One region of the Bacillus sp. DJP31 genome, then DNA from elsewhere that is predicted to be linked to it. Evidence: riboswitches for the same ligand, from Rfam matches in the RefSeq annotation. Region 1 holds a riboswitch; each other region holds the start of a gene.

Region 1 (4,364 bases):
CTGCTAGTTTACTTGTATAACCACTTAAGAAGTGATACATTGCTTGCTCTTTCGTAAGTTTGCTGATTGGAGGAAGTACACCAAATGCATCTGCTGTTAAGAAGATGATTGTGTTCGGATTTCCAGCAATACTAGGTTCAATAATGTTGTCGATTGCCTGAATCGGATAGGCAGCACGAGTATTTTCAGTTAATGAAGTATCATCAAAATTTGGAGCTCTAGTTTGGTCGTCAATCATAACATTTTCGAGAACACTACCAAAGCGGATCGCATCAAAAATTTGAGGTTCCTTTTCTCGAGTTAAATTGATGCACTTCGCATAGCATCCACCTTCGATGTTAAATATACCAGAATTAGACCAGCCGTGCTCATCATCGCCAATAAGGCGTCTGTTTGCATCAGCAGATAATGTTGTTTTTCCTGTTCCAGATAAACCAAAAAATAAAGCAACATCACCTTCAGCACCAACATTAGCAGAACAATGCATAGGTAAAATGTTTGATTCTGGCAGTAAATAGTTCATAATAGAGAAAACAGATTTCTTAATTTCTCCTGCATATTCGGTACCACCAATTAAAACGATCTTTTGTTCAAATGATATAATGATAAATGTTTCCGATTTAGTTCCATCAACATTTGGATCCGCTTTGAAATTTGGAGCTGAAATGACGGTGAATCCTGACTCATGTGCTGCTAAATCCTTTTGAGTTGGACGAATAAATAGCTGATGGGCAAATAGATTATGCCAAGCATATTCATTGATAACTTGTATGGGTAGGCGATGCTTTTCATCAGCACCAGCAAATCCTTTAAAAACGAATAGCTCGTTTTTTTCCATTAAGTACGTTAATACCTTTTTATATAGGCGATTGAAAGCTTCTTCTGAAATCGGTTGGTTGACAGTGCCCCAAGCAATCTTATCTTTAATTGAAGCTTCTTCTACAATAAATTTGTCTTTAGGAGAGCGCCCTGTATATTTTCCCGTCGTTGCACGAACAGCTCCAGTAGATGTAAGCTCTCCCTCGTTTCTTGAGAGTACCTTTTCCACTAACTGTGAAACAGATAAGTTTGTATAAATGTTTTGTCCGCTTAATAAACCATTTAAGTTGATTGAAGTATCAACAGAATTCATTTTCATAACCTGCCTTTTACGATTTTTTTCTATTAATCTAACAATAATCGAAATTAAATGATTACTTCTTCAATTAGTATAACATATTTAAAGCAATAGTCTATACTAATCTATATTTTTGTGCTCATTATAGTTTTAATATCCCCTTTTACTGCAGGTTACAGTAATCAATGTTTATTCTAGCTGAATTTAAGCTTAAACCCACACTGATTTAACCAAGTTTCATAAAATGGAAATGAGATTAAAAAATGGGATCTTCATAACAGCAGCCCATATATTTTATAAATCTAAATGAACAAATATAGTTGTGTGAAATTATTCGAGTAACCTCTTCTCTTTTTGTTGACATCTTTCGACCTCATACGTTATGATATGAGCCGAACGGATACTCTCTTATCCCGAGTCGGTGAAGGGAACAGGCCCAATGAAACCCAGCAACCATCATTTTATGATAAGGTGCTAACCTGTTGCAAGGCGCAAGTAGCCTTGAACGATAAGAGCAAAGGCGAATGAACGTATACCCTTTCCTCTAATATAAGGAAGGTTTTTTTTATGTTCATTTTAGTAAAGCCTAATCATTGAGCTAAATCGTAAAAAAAGAACTCCTTAATAAAATTATGTTTTATTAAGAATAATAAGAGAATGAGTACCGTATCTGACAAGATTTCAGAGATAAGAAAAGATTCACGTAGACCTTATTTCTGAAGTTAACAATGGGAGGAACAAATTAGATGTCAAAAAATCGCCGTTTATTTACGTCTGAGTCTGTAACAGAAGGGCATCCAGACAAAATTTGTGATCAGATTTCAGATTCAATTCTTGATGCAATTCTTGCAAAGGATCCAAATGCTCGTGTTGCATGTGAAACATCGGTTACAACAGGATTAGTATTAGTTGCGGGTGAAATTACTACATCTACTTATGTAGATATTCCGAAAATTGTTCGTGGAACGATTAGAGATATTGGTTATACACGTGCAAAATACGGATTTGATGCTGAAACGTGTGCAGTGCTTACATCTATCGATGAGCAGTCAGCAGATATCGCAATGGGAGTTGACCAAGCATTAGAATCACGTGAAGGTCAAATGTCAGATGAACAAATTGATTCAATTGGTGCTGGTGACCAAGGTCTTATGTTTGGATATGCTTGTAACGAAACGAAAGAATTAATGCCATTACCGATTTCTTTAGCTCATAAATTGGCTCGTCGTTTAACAGAAGTTCGTAAAGAGGATATTCTACCTTACCTTCGCCCTGATGGAAAGACACAAGTAACTGTAGAATACGATGAAAACAATATTCCAGTTCGTATTGATACGATCGTTATCTCAACACAGCATCATCCAGAAATTTCGAACGAGCAAATTAGTCGAAACCTAAAAGAACATGTGATCAATACAGTTGTACCGAAAGAATTAATTGATGAGGATACAAAGTACTTCATTAATCCAACAGGTCGTTTCGTTATTGGTGGTCCTCAAGGGGATGCTGGATTAACAGGTCGTAAAATCATTGTTGATACGTATGGTGGATATGCACGTCACGGTGGCGGAGCATTTTCAGGTAAGGATCCAACAAAAGTTGACCGTTCAGCGGCATATGCTGCTCGTTATGTAGCTAAAAACATCGTGGCAGCAGGACTAGCTGACAAGGCAGAAGTGCAATTGGCTTATGCAATTGGGGTAGCGCAGCCTGTTTCCATCTCGGTTGATACATTTGGCACGGGTACTGTTTCTGAGGATCTTCTAGTAGATTTAATCCGAAGTAATTTTGACCTACGCCCAGCGGGAATCATCAATATGTTAAACCTTCGTCGTCCCATTTATAAGCAAACAGCTGCTTATGGTCACTTCGGTCGTACAGATATTGATTTACCATGGGAACGTACTGACAAAGCTTCAGATTTGAAAGCTCAAGCAGCACAATAATAAGTAAAAGGCTATCACCTTGAATGAGGTGATAGCCTTTTTAATTAAATAATTTTTGCGTATTTGGTTTCTTTAGATTCATGAATGGCCATTTCATATTCGTCTAGAAGATTATTGAAAATTGCACTCCAGGTTTGAGTCATGGAGTAGACTCTCGCTTCCGTACTCATATGAGTCCTTTTTTCATTATTTTCAAGTAGGTCCACGATCGCTTCTACAAATGATTCAACCTTTTTCGGCTCACAGAGAATGCCCGTTTTTCCTTGCCTAATAATGTTTTTTACCCCACCTGAATTTGCACCTACAACTGGAGTTCCACATGCAAGTGCCTCTAACACTACGTTTCCGAAGGTTTCCGTTGGTGATGGAAAAACAAACAAATCAGAAGCTGCATATACCTCAGATAATTCTTTTCCGTTTAGATAGCCTGTGAAGGTTACGTTACTTGGTGTTTCTCTTTGCATATCTAGCTTAGATGGACCGTCACCAACTACAAGCCAGCGAACATTTTTTTGAAGATTTGGAGGCAAGGCTTTCATTGTTTCTAGAAGTGTTTGAACATCTTTTTCGGGAGCAAGTCTTCCAACATAGGATAATACATACTTTTCTTTGATTTTATATTTTTCTCTCACCTTTGTAGAATGTTCATTTGGTTTATAAAGGGCAGAGTCTACACCACGACTCCAAATATGGAGATCTGTAAATCCGTGACGCTTTAATTGTTCTTTCGTCTCTTGTGAAGGGACAAAGGTTTTAAGAAAAGATCGGTGAAACCATCTCATGTATTTCCAAAGTATAGGCGATAAAAATTGAAGGTCGTAATACTCCAAGTACTGATCAAAATCAGTATGATAAGAGCCTACTAGCGGAATGTTTAGTTTTTTTGCATAATGAATTCCACAAAGTCCCACATTAAAGGGCGTAGCTACATGAATGATATCAGGTTGAAACTGTTGTAGCTGACTTTTTACGTGAAGCATATTTGGTAAGGCTAATCGACATTCAGGATATAGAAAAAAAGGCAGGCTCGTAAACCGATGAATATGGGTAGAAAATAATTCTTCGTCTTTTGTACAATCTGGAGCAAACACCTTGTATTCAATCTCTTGCTGTTCTAAATAATCCGTGAAGCGTTTAAGCGTTCTTGCTACTCCATTTACTTGTGGTGCAAACGTATCTGTAAAGATCGCAATCTTCACCCTAACCCCTCCAAAATTTAAAGGATAGTTAATCCAGTAAACAACTGTTGTAAAAAAGCAAGAGAAGTAATTCCAGTGATGGTGCCCAATATGCTACCAGCC
Region 2 (4,364 bases), on a different contig from region 1:
AGCCGGTGAGAGATGAAAATAATGCCTACGTTTCTATTCTTTAAGTCTTTCACAATCCGGAAAAGCTCTTTAGTTTCTGTTTGGCTTAAAGGGGCAGTTGGTTCATCAAGTATTAGAAACTTACAATCTGTTGCTATAGACTTTGCGATTAACACCATTTGTTTCTCAGCAAGGGTTAGTTCACTAACTAATTTCTTAGAAGATAGGTTGATATTCAATCTTTTTAAAACATTGATTGCTTCTGTATGAAGTTCCTTCCAGTTAATGAACTGCTTACGCTTACTCTCATTTACCGTTTTTCCTAGCATAATGTTTTCTCCAACTGATAGATACGAAATTAATGCGGTATCGACTTCTTGATACACAGTTTGAATTCCATACTCTTGGGCATGTTTAGGGGTACGAATGGGAAGTAGGTTTCCATCAAGAGTAATTTCGCCACTGTAGTGACTGTATGCCCCAGATAAAACCTTCATGAGAGTAGATTTTCCAGCGCCATTGGCCCCAATTAAGGCATGTACTTTGCCTGTCTCTGTTACAAAATCCACATTGTTTAATGCCTTCACACCTGGAAACTCAATGGAGATGTTGTTCATTCGAAGTACTGTAGCCGTCATTATTTTTTCCTCCCTTCATAAAAGTAGACACTCTCTTTACTAGGTAAAGAGAGTGTCCCGATACGGGTAAACGCTATTTTTTATAGTGATCCTTTAATACCTTCATCCACTCTTCTTCAAAAGCAGTAGAAGTTCCCCAGCCTTCAACGATGTCAGCAAGGTTGACCATGTTAACGGCCCCATCTGATTTACGTAAATCTTCTTGGGAAATTAATGATGCTTCTAAATCATATGTTGGGGGCGTTTCTTCACCAGCAAGTTTCTTCGCTAGTAATCTCAAATTGACAGCACCAATTAGTTTGGGATCTACTGCTGCTGTGTATTTCCATGGACTTGGGTTCGCTTGAATTTCTTGAAGATCTGCATTCGAAACATCAATTCCATAGATTTTAATCTCGTCACGACCTGCTTCTTGAATCGCACGTGTTGCCCCAATCGCAAAGGCATCCCATGAGGCAAAAATCGCATCAATTTCACCCTTTGGATGCTTGTTTAGCATAGCAGCTACTGCATTTTGAGTTTGGACAGATGTATCAGCAGCCGCCACACCGAAACGCTCAACTTCTTTGATTCCAGGGTTACTCTTTAGCGTATCTTGGTAAACAGCGTTACGTCTGACCATTGGAGGGAATCCATCAACCCATAAGTACACGATATTGGCTTCTCCATTATGTTCCTTCACCAATTGATCAAGTGCTAATTTGGCTAACTCTTCATCATTTTGAGAAGTCAACGTCACCCCTTCAACCGTTGCAATGTCAGGGTTCGAGTCAAAAGTTACCACACTCTTTCCAGCTTCAGTCAGCTTTTTAACTCCATCAACCGTCGCGGCATCATCACCGTGTGAAATAATAAACCCATCATAATCCTGTGTTAAAGCTTGCTCAATCGCATCGTGGAACTTAGCTGAATCCCCGTTAGCCGTGAACACATCCACTTCAAAGCCTAATGCTTCTCCCTCTTCCTTCGCTCCAGCTAAAAATTGAGCCGTATGGTCATCTCCACCAATTTTGCGGATCACCTTAATTTTCGCCCCTTCACCATTTGCAAATCGTTCTGGTACATTTTCAAAGGATACTTTTTCATTTGTACTTGCCTTTTCACCTGACGAACATCCTGTTAAAAGTATTGATAATGCTAGTGCTGAAGTGAAAGCTGTTTTAATGATTGAATTTCTCATGTTGATTGTCTCCCTTTAATTTCTGATTTTGTGGTTACTAGATTAGGAGAGGATTCACGCGTTTAAACGTAAAAAAACCTCTCAAAGAGAGGTTTCATCGCAATATATCGGATGTTCCTCTCTTATCTGTCAAAACAAATAAATGTTTTGCAGGATTTAGCACCAATTCCATAATGAAATGGAACGGTTGCCGGGCATCATAGGGCCAGTCCCTCCGCCTCTCTAGATAAGAGATTACGTATTTAATTATTAAGAAAATTTATATTCCTTACTTTAATGGGTTGTGGGGTGGATGTCAATATAAAAATAATAACATGTAAGAATGATTCGTTCTTGTAAGATGAGAGTATACGGTATCAAATAATACCGAATATGAACTAACCTAAAAAAACGCTCACATAAAACAAAAATGGGAACATAAGCGCAAAAAATATATGAAAAATAGAATGAAGATTAAAAAGGCGTAAAAGGACGATGGTAATGATGTGTGGGTTTTTAAGAGGAAGATAAATAATTTTGACGCATACATAAAGTTAAAGACGGATAAACGTGGTTGTGTCTGTATTTCTTTTCATAGAGACTGGGGATAAAATCATATCACTGAGGGGTGGTTAAATTTGGTAATTTAGGTTAAAGAAGAAAATTCTAATATAAAATAGTAAGAAGGATAGATATCCTAATGTCTAAGAACATTTGGTGTGAAATGTGCCAGGAGGAGGTGCAGTCATACAACATAATTCAAAAAAAATGAGTTATATGCCTATAAAGGAGAGTCCATTGAAGTAAATGCAAGTGTAGCCATTTGTCCTCATTGTGAATCGGAATTACCTGATGAACAACTTGATGGAGCTATTATGCATAAAGTTCAAAGGATATATATGGAACGGATGGGAATATCCTTTGAAGAGATTAAAACGATCAGAACTGAGTTAGGTCTTTCTATGGATCTATTTGCAGAAATACTTGGTTGGAGTAAAGCGACCATTGTGAGATATGAAGTTGGAAAGGTACCGTCATCTTCTCACATTACTATTTTAAAAATACTAAAAGATAATCCGGAAGAGCTAGGAAATTACTATCTTCAGAGTAATCATAAGTTTTCTAAAAAAGAACAACAAAAAATTGAAAGGGCCTTTCAAGATTTTGATTTTGAGGTTTTCCAACGAAACTTAATTGATACTCTTAAAAGATATTACCATGAGTATGAGAAAACAATTGAAGCAGGATTTAATACATTTTCAATGGATAAAGTCATTCAGATGATTCTATTCTTCACGCAGGATGGTCTTAATAAGACTGTTTTGTTAAAACATTTATTTTATGCAGACTTTTTGAACTTTAAAAGATCCCTTCTATCAATAAGTGGATTAACCTATATAAAATATAAACATGGTCCTGTACCAATGAAATATAACTTGTTACTTGATACTTTACAAGAAACTGGACACATTGAGATTGAAGAAGAATACTTTGAAGAATATACTCGAACAACTATTAAGTCAAAAAAGGAATTTGATTCAAATTTTTTTGAGTTACATGAGTTGAATGTTCTAAATGAAGTTCAAGAATTTTTTGATGGTTATGGTTCTAAAAGGATAAGTGATTTTTCCCATGATGAGGATGGTTGGAATCATACAGAGGTAAATAAGATTATCCCTTATGATTTTGCTGAAAATCTTAAACTAGACTAAGCATAAACAATTCGAATATGATAATTCTCAAATTAATAGGTAAAACAGCTTCTGCATTTATTGCGCGCGAAGCTGTTTTTGATGCAGTTTACCCTAATGTGAAGGATCATCATAAAGAACAGAAAATAAGTGCCACGTACCAACCAATCAATGGAAGCTGGCTGGCACTCCTATTTTTAGTCTATTTAAGATAGAAAAGAAAGTAAATCAATCTGTAAATTCGAGGACATCGTTGAAAATCCGATCCAAACCCCATAGCCGATTAAAATAATACCTGATGTACTAGATATGAATCTAAGACTGGAAGGCTTGACGTAGGATTTCCCCAATGCTGACATGATGGCTAGAGTAATGTTCGAAATTGAGATTCCTAGAAATATATATACGACTAACCATAACGGAGAAGTGAAGGTAGTCGTTTTTACGGATAGCAATGAACCATAAATTCCTGTCCAGAATACGAGATTCAAAGGATTAGCTATGGCAAGAAAAAAACCAGTAGTAAAGGATTTCTTTTCTTTTACATTGGAAGGTGTGTGGTGATCTAGATTCGTCTTTTTATTTTCTTGTGCTCTGAATGCCGATATAAATTAACATCATTGAACCAAAAAATCCTAGAATAATCTGTGCAGTATTGAAGTGAAAAAGTGTCCTAAACCTAAATAGATGATACATATAATAACGAAATCAGCAGTCGTAGCCCCTATTCCAACTAGCCAGGAAGGAACGAAACCTTTCGTCACTCCCTGCTTAATCAGTTCTAAATTAACTGGTCCAATGGAAATGGCTAATGTAATACCAAGAAATACGTGTTGAACTAATAATTCCAAATCATTAACCTTCTAGCAATTCTAGAACACCCAACGTATCAATGAC
Region 3 (4,364 bases), on a different contig from region 1:
GGACATTTAATAACACCTCCTACTATTGTATCTAACTTTCGGTGCAAAGCATGTTGTCTTATGTTAATTTAGAGCAAATAGCTTTGTCTATTTGGGTTTTCACAATAAGACCTCTGCCAAGAACAAAAAAAGCCCAAGGAACGAATCCTCAAGGCCTCTTGCTTCATCTATTCAGTAACAGGTACGACTGCACCTTTGTATTCTTCTTTAATAAATGTTTGTATAGCTTCAGAACGAAGAACTTCAACTAACTTCTTGATGCTTGCTCTTGTTTCATCACCAGAGCGAACTGTAATGATGTTTACATACGGTGAATCTGCTCCCTCGATTGCAATGGCATCTTCAAGTGGGTTTAATCCAGCATCAATCGCATAGTTTGTGTTGATTAGCAATGCATCACCTTCATTGTTTTTGTATGCTTGAGGTAATAGACCTGCTTCAACATCTGCTTGGAATTTTAAGTTCTTTTCATTTTCAACGATATCATCCACAGTTGCAGCTGTCGTATCAATGCCTTCTTTTAATTTAATTAGACCTTTACTTTGAAGCATTGTTAAAATACGACCGTGATCAGCAACGGCATTACTCATAATAATGGTTGCACCCTCAGGTAATTCTTCTAGGCTCTTGTACTTTTTTGAATAAACACCAATTGGTTCAATGTGAATTCCGCCAGCATTAACAAAATCATACTCTTCATTTTCAGACATCTGTAATTCTAGGTAAGGAATGTGTTGAAAATAGTTTGCATCAATTTCTTTTCCAGCTAATGCTTTATTTGGTAACACATAATCTTGGAATGGTACAATTTCAAGTTCAATGCCCTCTTCCGCTAGGATCGGCTGTGCTTGCTCTAAAATCTCAGCATGTGGCACGTTAGAAGCTCCAACAACTAGCTTGCTACTCTCTTCTGTTGTTTCTCCATCTGCATTTCCACCTGTATTATTTCCTGTTCCACAAGCAGCTAATGCAAGTACTAATACGAATAAACTAACAATTCCTAAAATCTTTTTCATGTGATTTCTCTCCTTTGATGTTTGCTTTAGACCCTTTGAGTCTTAGCTTTTCGTTCGTTTTGTCTAGCTTCTGCGTCCAGCCCCTCGAGGTCAAATAACCTGAATCGGATAAAAGGAAAGTTCACCCTTTTCCCCGCTTCAGAACATTTGCAAGTCGGGGCTAACACGGACGCCTCAGCTTTTCGTTTTGTCTAGCTTCTGCGTCCACCCCCTCGAGGTCAAATAACCTGAATCGGATAAAAGGAAAGTTCACCCTTTTCCCCGCTTCAGAACATTTGCAAGTCGGGGCTAACACGGACGCCTCAGCTTTTCTAGTTACCTTTTATCTATAGATGAAGTGACTCGGTCACCGATAAATTGAATAATAAATACAATGATTAGAATTAATACGGTCGCAACAAACGTTACATCGTTTTGAGAACGTTGGAAGCCATCTAAAAAGGCAAGATTTCCTAATCCTCCAGCACCTACAACTCCAGCCATTGCTGTGTATCCAACAAGTGCTATAGCAGTAACCGTTATACCAGATACTAAAGCAGGCATCGCCTCTGGTAATAAAACCTTCCATATTATAGTCCATGTAGAAGCTCCCATTGCTCTTGAGGCTTCAATTACACCCTTATCGATTTCACGAAGGGCAATTTCGACCATCCTTGCATAAAAAGGTGCTGCTCCAATGATGAGAGCAGGCAATGCTGCATTGGATCCAAACATACTCTTAACGATAAAAATTGTAAATGGAATAAGTAATATAATTAGGATAATAAACGGAATCGATCTGAAGATATTCACTATGGCTGCAATGAGCGAATTAATCATGCTGTTCTGCCAAAGGTTACCCTTTGCCGTTAAAAATAATAATAATCCTAGGATGATTCCCAATACAAATGTTGCTAGTACAGAAACGCCTGTCATATAAAGTGTTTCTAGTGTCGCATTAATCATCTTTTCCCATTTTACATTCGGTAGAAGCTCATTAAGCATTTTTCAGCACCTCCACACCGACTGATTGCTGATTAATGTACACAATCGCCTTCTCAACCTCTTCGTCTATTCCATCAATATGGATAAAAAGAGTTCCGTAGGCACCAGTATGAAGCTGCGCTATTTTTCCTTGAAGGATTGTCACCGTGATATCAAACTGACGAATTACATTTGAAATGATCGGCTGCCCGGTTTCTTCTCCTACGAAGGTGAGCTTAACAACTCGTCCATTTGGATAACGTTCTAGTAAATGTCCAACTGTTTCTTTTGCCTCTTCCGGTTCTGATAACTGGCCAACAAATCGTTTGGTTATGGGTTGTTGTGGATTCTTAAAAACCGAAAGCACATCCCCTTCTTCCACCACTAAACCATTCTCCATAACCGCCACTCTGTGACAAATCTTTCGAATAACGTGCATTTCGTGGGTAATTAAAACAATCGTTAGCCCTAGTCGTTCATTTATATCGACTAACAAATCTAGAATGGAATCCGTTGTTTGAGGATCGAGGGCTGATGTAGCCTCATCACAGAGCAATACTTTTGGATTGTTTGCCAATGCTCTCGCAATCCCGACTCGCTGTTTTTGACCACCACTTAGCTCTGAGGGGTAAGCATCTCCTCTGCCAGTTAGCCCAACAAGCTTAATCAGCTCATCCACACGTTCGGTCTGCTTTTGCTTTGGTACACCAGCAATTTCAAGAGGGAAGGCAATGTTTTCTCGAACTGTTCTTGACCACAGCAGGTTAAAATGCTGAAAAATCATGCCGATTTCTTGTCTAGCCATTCTTAGTTCTTTTCCTTGAATAGTAGCCATATCTCTACCCGCTACGATAATGGAGCCTTCTGTTGGCTTTTCTAGCTGATTGAACATTCTTATGAGAGTACTCTTACCAGCACCACTGTATCCAATGACTCCGAAAATTTCCCCCGTTTTTATCTCTAGGTTAATCCCGTTAACGGCAGTCACTTCACCACTTTTCGAGGAAAAGACCTTTTTTATTCCCTTTAATGTCATCATGCTACTCACCTCTTTTCTCCCCAAGTTCACCCATCTGTATAGTAAGATTAAGAACAATATTTATGCTATATATTCTCTACTAAATGAAGGGATATATTAGAGAATCGGCCTTTTAAAATGCAAAAAACCCTTTTGCATAAATGAGCAGAAAGGGTTATATAAGTAGGGTCCTTTCTCTCATCTGTCAAAGCACATTGCTTTGCCGGAATTGGCACCATTTCAACGTTACGTTGACGGTTGCCGGGTTTCATAGGGCCAAGTCCCTCCACCTCTCTTGATAAGAGTGTGTTTTTACAAACACATTATTCTTTATTCAATTATCACGTTACTAGATTCAAGGAAAAATAACTACGAGAGTGATTGTAGCATGCAAAAAAAAGGTCGTCAATAGTTATACTAAAAAAATATATTTCTATTTTCAAAGAATAGTTGATTCATCTAAGTATAGTAGAATACTATTTATGCAAGAATGGAAAGTTTCTCAAGCTCTTGTGCCTTTAATACTCTTCTTAGTATTTTGCCACTAATTTGAGTCTTTGGAAGCTCCGCAATTACCTCTATCTCTCTAGGCGCAGCATGTGCTGAAAGCTTATATCTGACAAAGCTTTGGATCTCTTTTAGAAGCTCCACATTTGCTGTATACCCTTCCGTTAAAACAATAAATGCCTTCACAATTTCCCCCCGAACCGGGTCTGGCTTTCCAATTACCGCAGCCTCAACTACTGCAGGATGTTCGATGAGTTTACTTTCTACCTCAAAGGGGCCAATTCGTTCTCCGGATGAATTAATCATATCGTCATTTCTACCTTGGAAAAATACATAACCTTCTTCATCCATGGTTGCTAAATCGCCAGAAACATACCAATCGTTGGCAAAATAGGAAAGGAACTTCTCTTTGTTTTTCCAAATTTCCTTCATCAGAGATGGCCATCCTTTTTTAATAGCTAGTAGCCCTAGTTCCCCTCTCCTTACTTCTTTCCCGTCCAAGTCAATAATTGAAACCTCAACACCTGGAATCGGTCTGCCCATTGATCCTGGCTTTATCGGTTCAGATGGCAAGTTAACAATGAGCTGAGCCCCCGTCTCTGTCATCCACCATGTATCATGGATACGTAGATCGAGGACTTCTTTCCCCCATGTAATTGCTTCAGGATTAAGTGGCTCCCCCACACTTAAAATATGACGTAAGGTCGAGAGATTGTATTCTTTCACAGTCTGAGTTTTTTCCATCAGCAATCGAAAAGCAGTAGGAGCACTGTACCAAACAGTCACTCCAGTATCTTCAATCACTTGAAACCATTCTTCTGCCTGAAATCTACCTCCATGAACCACAATGGTTGAACGGT
Region 4 (4,364 bases), on a different contig from region 1:
AATTGGCAGGATGCTTTTTACGAATCAAGGTAATCAATTCGAACTTAAGACCGGTTATGAGCATGAGGAGAATAAGATTTATCAGAATGCTGATGTAACAACAGGTCCTGATCAAAAGTACACGGATTGTGATGAAGAAAATGGTTGGTGCTAAGACAGTGGAACATCCACTGTCTTTTTACTCATTTTGCGCAAAATGAATTTGGTTTGAATATTGTATTAGAAAGAGTTTTCTTTTCTAAACAAATTCGTACGTAATGGGTGATGTTATGATTCGCGGCGAAGTCAAAAGGGTCATTATTGTTGAGGGTAAGTCAGATAAGAAGAAAGTCGAAATGATTATCAGTGAACAGATTGAAATCATTTGTACAAACGGCACCATTGGCACAAGTAAACTAGATGAATTAATAGATTATATATATGATAAAGAGGTATATATATTAGTGGACTCAGATGAATCAGGGGAAAAGCTGAGAAAACAATTCCGCAGAGAATATCCAGAGGCTGAGCACCTATATGTGGACAAAATGTATCGTGAGGTCGCAAGTGCCCCGGATCAACACATAGCCACTGTATTACTTAGTGGGAACATCGATGTACATGCAGGATATTTATAAAATAAGAAATTATAAGTTTTTTTAACCTGGGTACTAATCTAGCTCCAGCGCCTAGACCCCCCGAGGTCAAATAACCTGAATCAAATAAAAGGTAAGACCACCCTTTTATTCGCTTTATGAACATTTGCTTGTCGGGTCTGAACAAGGCTCTTGCGCTTATTCTAATAGGAGTGAGAAATAGAAAATGGAGGAATGGTTGGATTTTCAATTAGAAGAAATAGATCAACATACAACACATGCCGTGTTTTTGTACACCCCATTGTGTGGTACATGTAAGGTAGCTGAACGAATGATTACAGTAGTCGAAGAATTAGTACCTCATTTGCCGATAAAAAAAGTGAATCTTAATTATATACCAAAGATCTCAGAACAATTGGAGATTCAAAGTGTACCATGTCTTTTGCTATTTAAAGAGGGACAATTAAAAAAGAGAATATTTGCGTTTCAATCGGTTGACTTTCTGTATACAGAACTGAAAAACATTTGAAAGTACTTGTAGATTACTTATTATGAAATTTCCTCACTTCGAATGTTCAACAAGAAATTATTCACCTTAAAATAAACAAAGGCTGGAAAGAGAAGGAGATAGCAAGTTTTCTAATTATGAGCGCGGGTAAGGTTAAAATCAACATGTTTCGAGCAAGAAAGCATTTGAAAACAAGGTTTCACCAACAATTTACAGCATAGAAGGGCATTCACCAATTTTGGTGGATGCTTTTTTCCTTTTCTATTGGAATTTGTTAAGTAATCGTTCAATCTGTCAAACCTTCTGTAAGTCCTGCCTAATTTTCTCAACAAATGACATATTTCTCAGGAAATAAACAGAAATATGTATGATTATGTATTTCTCTTAATAAACTGTCGAACGATAAATAAAGGTAGTTCAATTCAATCTGTGGAATTCACTAAGTAGAATAAAAACGGGAGTGAGAGTTACATGATTGAGCTACTTAAAAGATTTTCTGCGGTTGTTTTAAATGAACCACATCTGAAACCAGTTCTTCCACAGGAAGCAATGATCATTTGTTTTCAATATGATTACAATCTCCTATATCTTCAAATTTCAGCTAGCCATTGTAAGGTTTATAAAAGTTGTCATGATCAAATTGACATTTTGATTAAGGGTAATTCGGATTCAGTAAATCTCATCATCACCGGGAAGGAAAGATTAAGAAAGCTGGAGTCTAGAAGTGAAATAAAAATCACCGGGAAATTTAAGGATATATTAGTAGTAGAGACCCTATTTTGTCTATGTGAGAAAAGACTTTCAGCATAATTAATAAATAGGTGCATACAATTCTTATCAAAACAGATTATAATTCGATGGTTTAAAATTTTCAAAAAATAGTTTGACAGGTAAAAAAGAGCTGTGATATAGTCAATTCATAGCAATGATGAATTAGCAAGCTGAAGCGTTAATTGAATAGAGTTTTCTTATCCAGAGTGGTGGAGGGTCTGGCCCTATGATACCCGGCAACCGATTTTCAAGTTTACTTGAAAACACGGTGCCAATTCCTGCAGAGTGTAAAAACTCTGACAGATAAGAAGAGATGAATGTATACTTTCACCCTCTTCTTATTGAAGTGGGTTTTTTTAATGGGGATTTTTAAAACGTACAATTAGTTTAAGGGAAGGAGTCATGCAGAAGGTGAAGGAAGAAATAGCGTCTGAATATGGCGAAATTAATATAGGGGACTTTACAACCGAGCTTGGCATTACCATTCCAGATGTCTACATTGCATTTGAACGAATTGGTCATAAAACTTCTCCCGTCATCCTTGTATGTCATGCCTTAACGGGTAATCAGTTTTCGGTCGGAACAAGGGATCAGCCTGGATGGTGGTCTGGACTCATTGGTGATGGGGGATATATTGATACAACTAAATGGCAAGTGATTACGATGAATGTACTTGGAGGCTGTAATGGGACATCAGGTCCTTTAAGCCTTGATGGAAATGGGAATCCTTATAGATCTTCTTTTCCGTTTGTGACAGTTAGGGACATTGTGAACAGTCAATACCAAGCATTGGAAAAGTTGAATATCCATAAGGTTCATGCCATAATCGGTGGCTCACTTGGTGGTATGCAGGTCCTTGAATGGGGAATTCTTTATCCCGAATTTGCGAAGACTTTGTTTCCGCTAGCGACTTCTCCCTACTTGAGTGATTTTGGAATAGCCTATAATTCAATTGCGCGTTATGCCATAACAAATGATCCGCGGTGGCAAAATGGAGAATATGAGGCCAATCCAGAGCTTGGTCTAAGTATAGCAAGGATGATTGGAATGATCTCTTACCGTTCAGCAGACTTATTCAATCAAAGATTTTCAAGAGAGGAACGGGATGGCTGGGGTGATCATCATCTGGAAAGTTCGTATCAAATTGACTCCTATTTAAAGTATCAGGGTGAGAAATTCTTAAAAAGATTTGATGCGAATAGCTATTTATATTTACTCAAGGCAATGGACCACCACAATATTGGTCATGAACGAGGAGGCTGGAAGCAAGCTTTAAAAGAGATTCGCTCGAAGGTCATCGCGATTAGTTATAAGAGAGATATCATTTATTCTAGTGAATTATTGTCTGAGCTCTTGGAGGTTTGTCAGGAGAATAATCTATCCTCAAAGCATTATGAGGTAGAAACCGTTTTTGGTCATGATGGATTTTTAGTTGAATTTGAGAAGTGGGGACATCTAGTGGAGGGGGAGCTCGGGTGAAGTCAATTAAAGTAGTGCTTTTAGGGTTAGGAACCGTAGGGAAGGGATTATACGAAACAATCAATACCCATCAACAAAAGCTGCATGAGGCTACAGGTCTTCCAGTAGAAATCGTAGGAATCTTAGTCAAAGATGCAGATAAGCCTAGAGAAATCAAAGGGAACATTACAATAACGACTAGTGTTGAAGACTTGTTAGCACTCCAAGAGGTAGATATAGTCTTTGAAGCAATCGTCGGCATTGAGCCTGCCAATACGTATATTAAGAGATTCATTGAAAAAGGTAGCCATGTTATCAGTGCGAATAAGGAATTGCTGGCGCATAAAGGGAAAGAACTCTCTGAATATGCTTCTCTTCATCATCGGTTTCTTACTTTTGAAGCAGCTGTAGCGGGTGGTATTCCTCTTCTACGAACAATTATTCAACTCCTTCAGGTAAATGGCATTTTAAAAGTGGAAGCCATTTTGAACGGAACGAGTAATTATATTCTCTCGAAAATGAGGAAGGAAAAAGCTAACTTTGATGATGTTTTAAAAGAAGCCCAGGAGCTTGGGTACGCTGAAGCAGATCCTTCGAACGATGTTTTAGGAACAGATGCTTTTTATAAGCTCATGATATTAAGTAACCTTATTTATCAAGAGCAACCCAGTTGGGAGGATGCAGTTAAAATAGGTGTTAACCAAGTGTCGACAAGCGACCTATTGCTTGGAGAAAAGCTGGGACTTCGCTTAAAGCTACTGGCAACTTTGCAAATGCACAATGAAGAAATCACTGCTGAAGTCAAACCTACATTTGTTGGAGCAGAACATCCTTTATACAATGTTGAAGGTGTGAACAATGGAATTGTTATTACAACAGATTTAGTGGGAACAATTCTTTTACAAGGTCCTGGGGCAGGTTCAAAGGCAACAGCTAGTGCAATGATAGAGGACTTGGTTTATATTCGACAGCAAGAAAAACCTAAAACCGAGCATTCACGGTCAAGCTACCATACACAGAATCAGCATGATGGCGCTCCAACATCCGTTTGG

What was found. A riboswitch is a leader RNA that binds a small molecule or an ion and turns the genes downstream of it on or off. The one in region 1 is predicted to bind S-adenosylmethionine.
Positions count from the first base shown of each region.
Region 2: linked by a shared signal. The riboswitch ahead of ACOI1C_RS19070 (sugar ABC transporter substrate-binding protein) and the one ahead of metK (methionine adenosyltransferase) in region 1 are both predicted to bind S-adenosylmethionine.
Region 3: linked by a shared signal. The riboswitch ahead of ACOI1C_RS19700 (methionine ABC transporter ATP-binding protein) and the one ahead of metK (methionine adenosyltransferase) in region 1 are both predicted to bind S-adenosylmethionine.
Region 4: linked by a shared signal. The riboswitch ahead of metX (homoserine O-acetyltransferase MetX) and the one ahead of metK (methionine adenosyltransferase) in region 1 are both predicted to bind S-adenosylmethionine.

Region 1 is NZ_JBMERO010000007.1:66,769-71,132, forward strand. It holds gene pckA (phosphoenolpyruvate carboxykinase (ATP)) at 1-1,132, opposite strand, end outside; SAM riboswitch class I at 1,523-1,632, shown strand; gene metK (methionine adenosyltransferase) at 1,864-3,063, shown strand; gene ACOI1C_RS08795 (glycosyltransferase family 4 protein) at 3,108-4,262, opposite strand; gene ACOI1C_RS08800 (phosphatase PAP2 family protein) at 4,280-4,364, opposite strand, start outside.
Region 2 is NZ_JBMERO010000029.1:32,602-36,965, forward strand. It holds gene ACOI1C_RS19065 (sugar ABC transporter ATP-binding protein) at 1-617, opposite strand, end outside; gene ACOI1C_RS19070 (sugar ABC transporter substrate-binding protein) at 691-1,797, opposite strand; SAM riboswitch class I at 1,917-2,030, opposite strand; partial or broken gene ACOI1C_RS19075 (type II TA system antitoxin MqsA family protein) at 2,553-2,852, shown strand; gene ACOI1C_RS19080 (Panacea domain-containing protein) at 2,838-3,488, shown strand; gene ACOI1C_RS19085 (hypothetical protein) at 3,506-3,682, shown strand; partial or broken gene ACOI1C_RS19090 (LysE family translocator) at 3,674-4,318, opposite strand; gene ACOI1C_RS19095 (cysteine hydrolase family protein) at 4,323-4,364, opposite strand, start outside.
Region 3 is NZ_JBMERO010000032.1:25,063-29,426, reverse strand. It holds gene ACOI1C_RS19710 (MetQ/NlpA family ABC transporter substrate-binding protein) at 168-1,016, opposite strand; gene ACOI1C_RS19705 (methionine ABC transporter permease) at 1,332-2,000, opposite strand; gene ACOI1C_RS19700 (methionine ABC transporter ATP-binding protein) at 1,993-3,018, opposite strand; SAM riboswitch class I at 3,193-3,302, opposite strand; gene acsA (acetate--CoA ligase) at 3,478-4,364, opposite strand, start outside.
Region 4 is NZ_JBMERO010000032.1:14,897-19,260, forward strand. It holds gene ACOI1C_RS19640 (YusG family protein) at 1-154, shown strand, start outside; gene ACOI1C_RS19645 (toprim domain-containing protein) at 270-617, shown strand; gene ACOI1C_RS19650 (thioredoxin family protein) at 802-1,104, shown strand; gene ACOI1C_RS19655 (hypothetical protein) at 1,164-1,304, shown strand; gene ACOI1C_RS19660 (hypothetical protein) at 1,555-1,893, shown strand; SAM riboswitch class I at 2,049-2,164, shown strand; gene metX (homoserine O-acetyltransferase MetX) at 2,257-3,333, shown strand; gene ACOI1C_RS19670 (homoserine dehydrogenase) at 3,330-4,364, shown strand, end outside.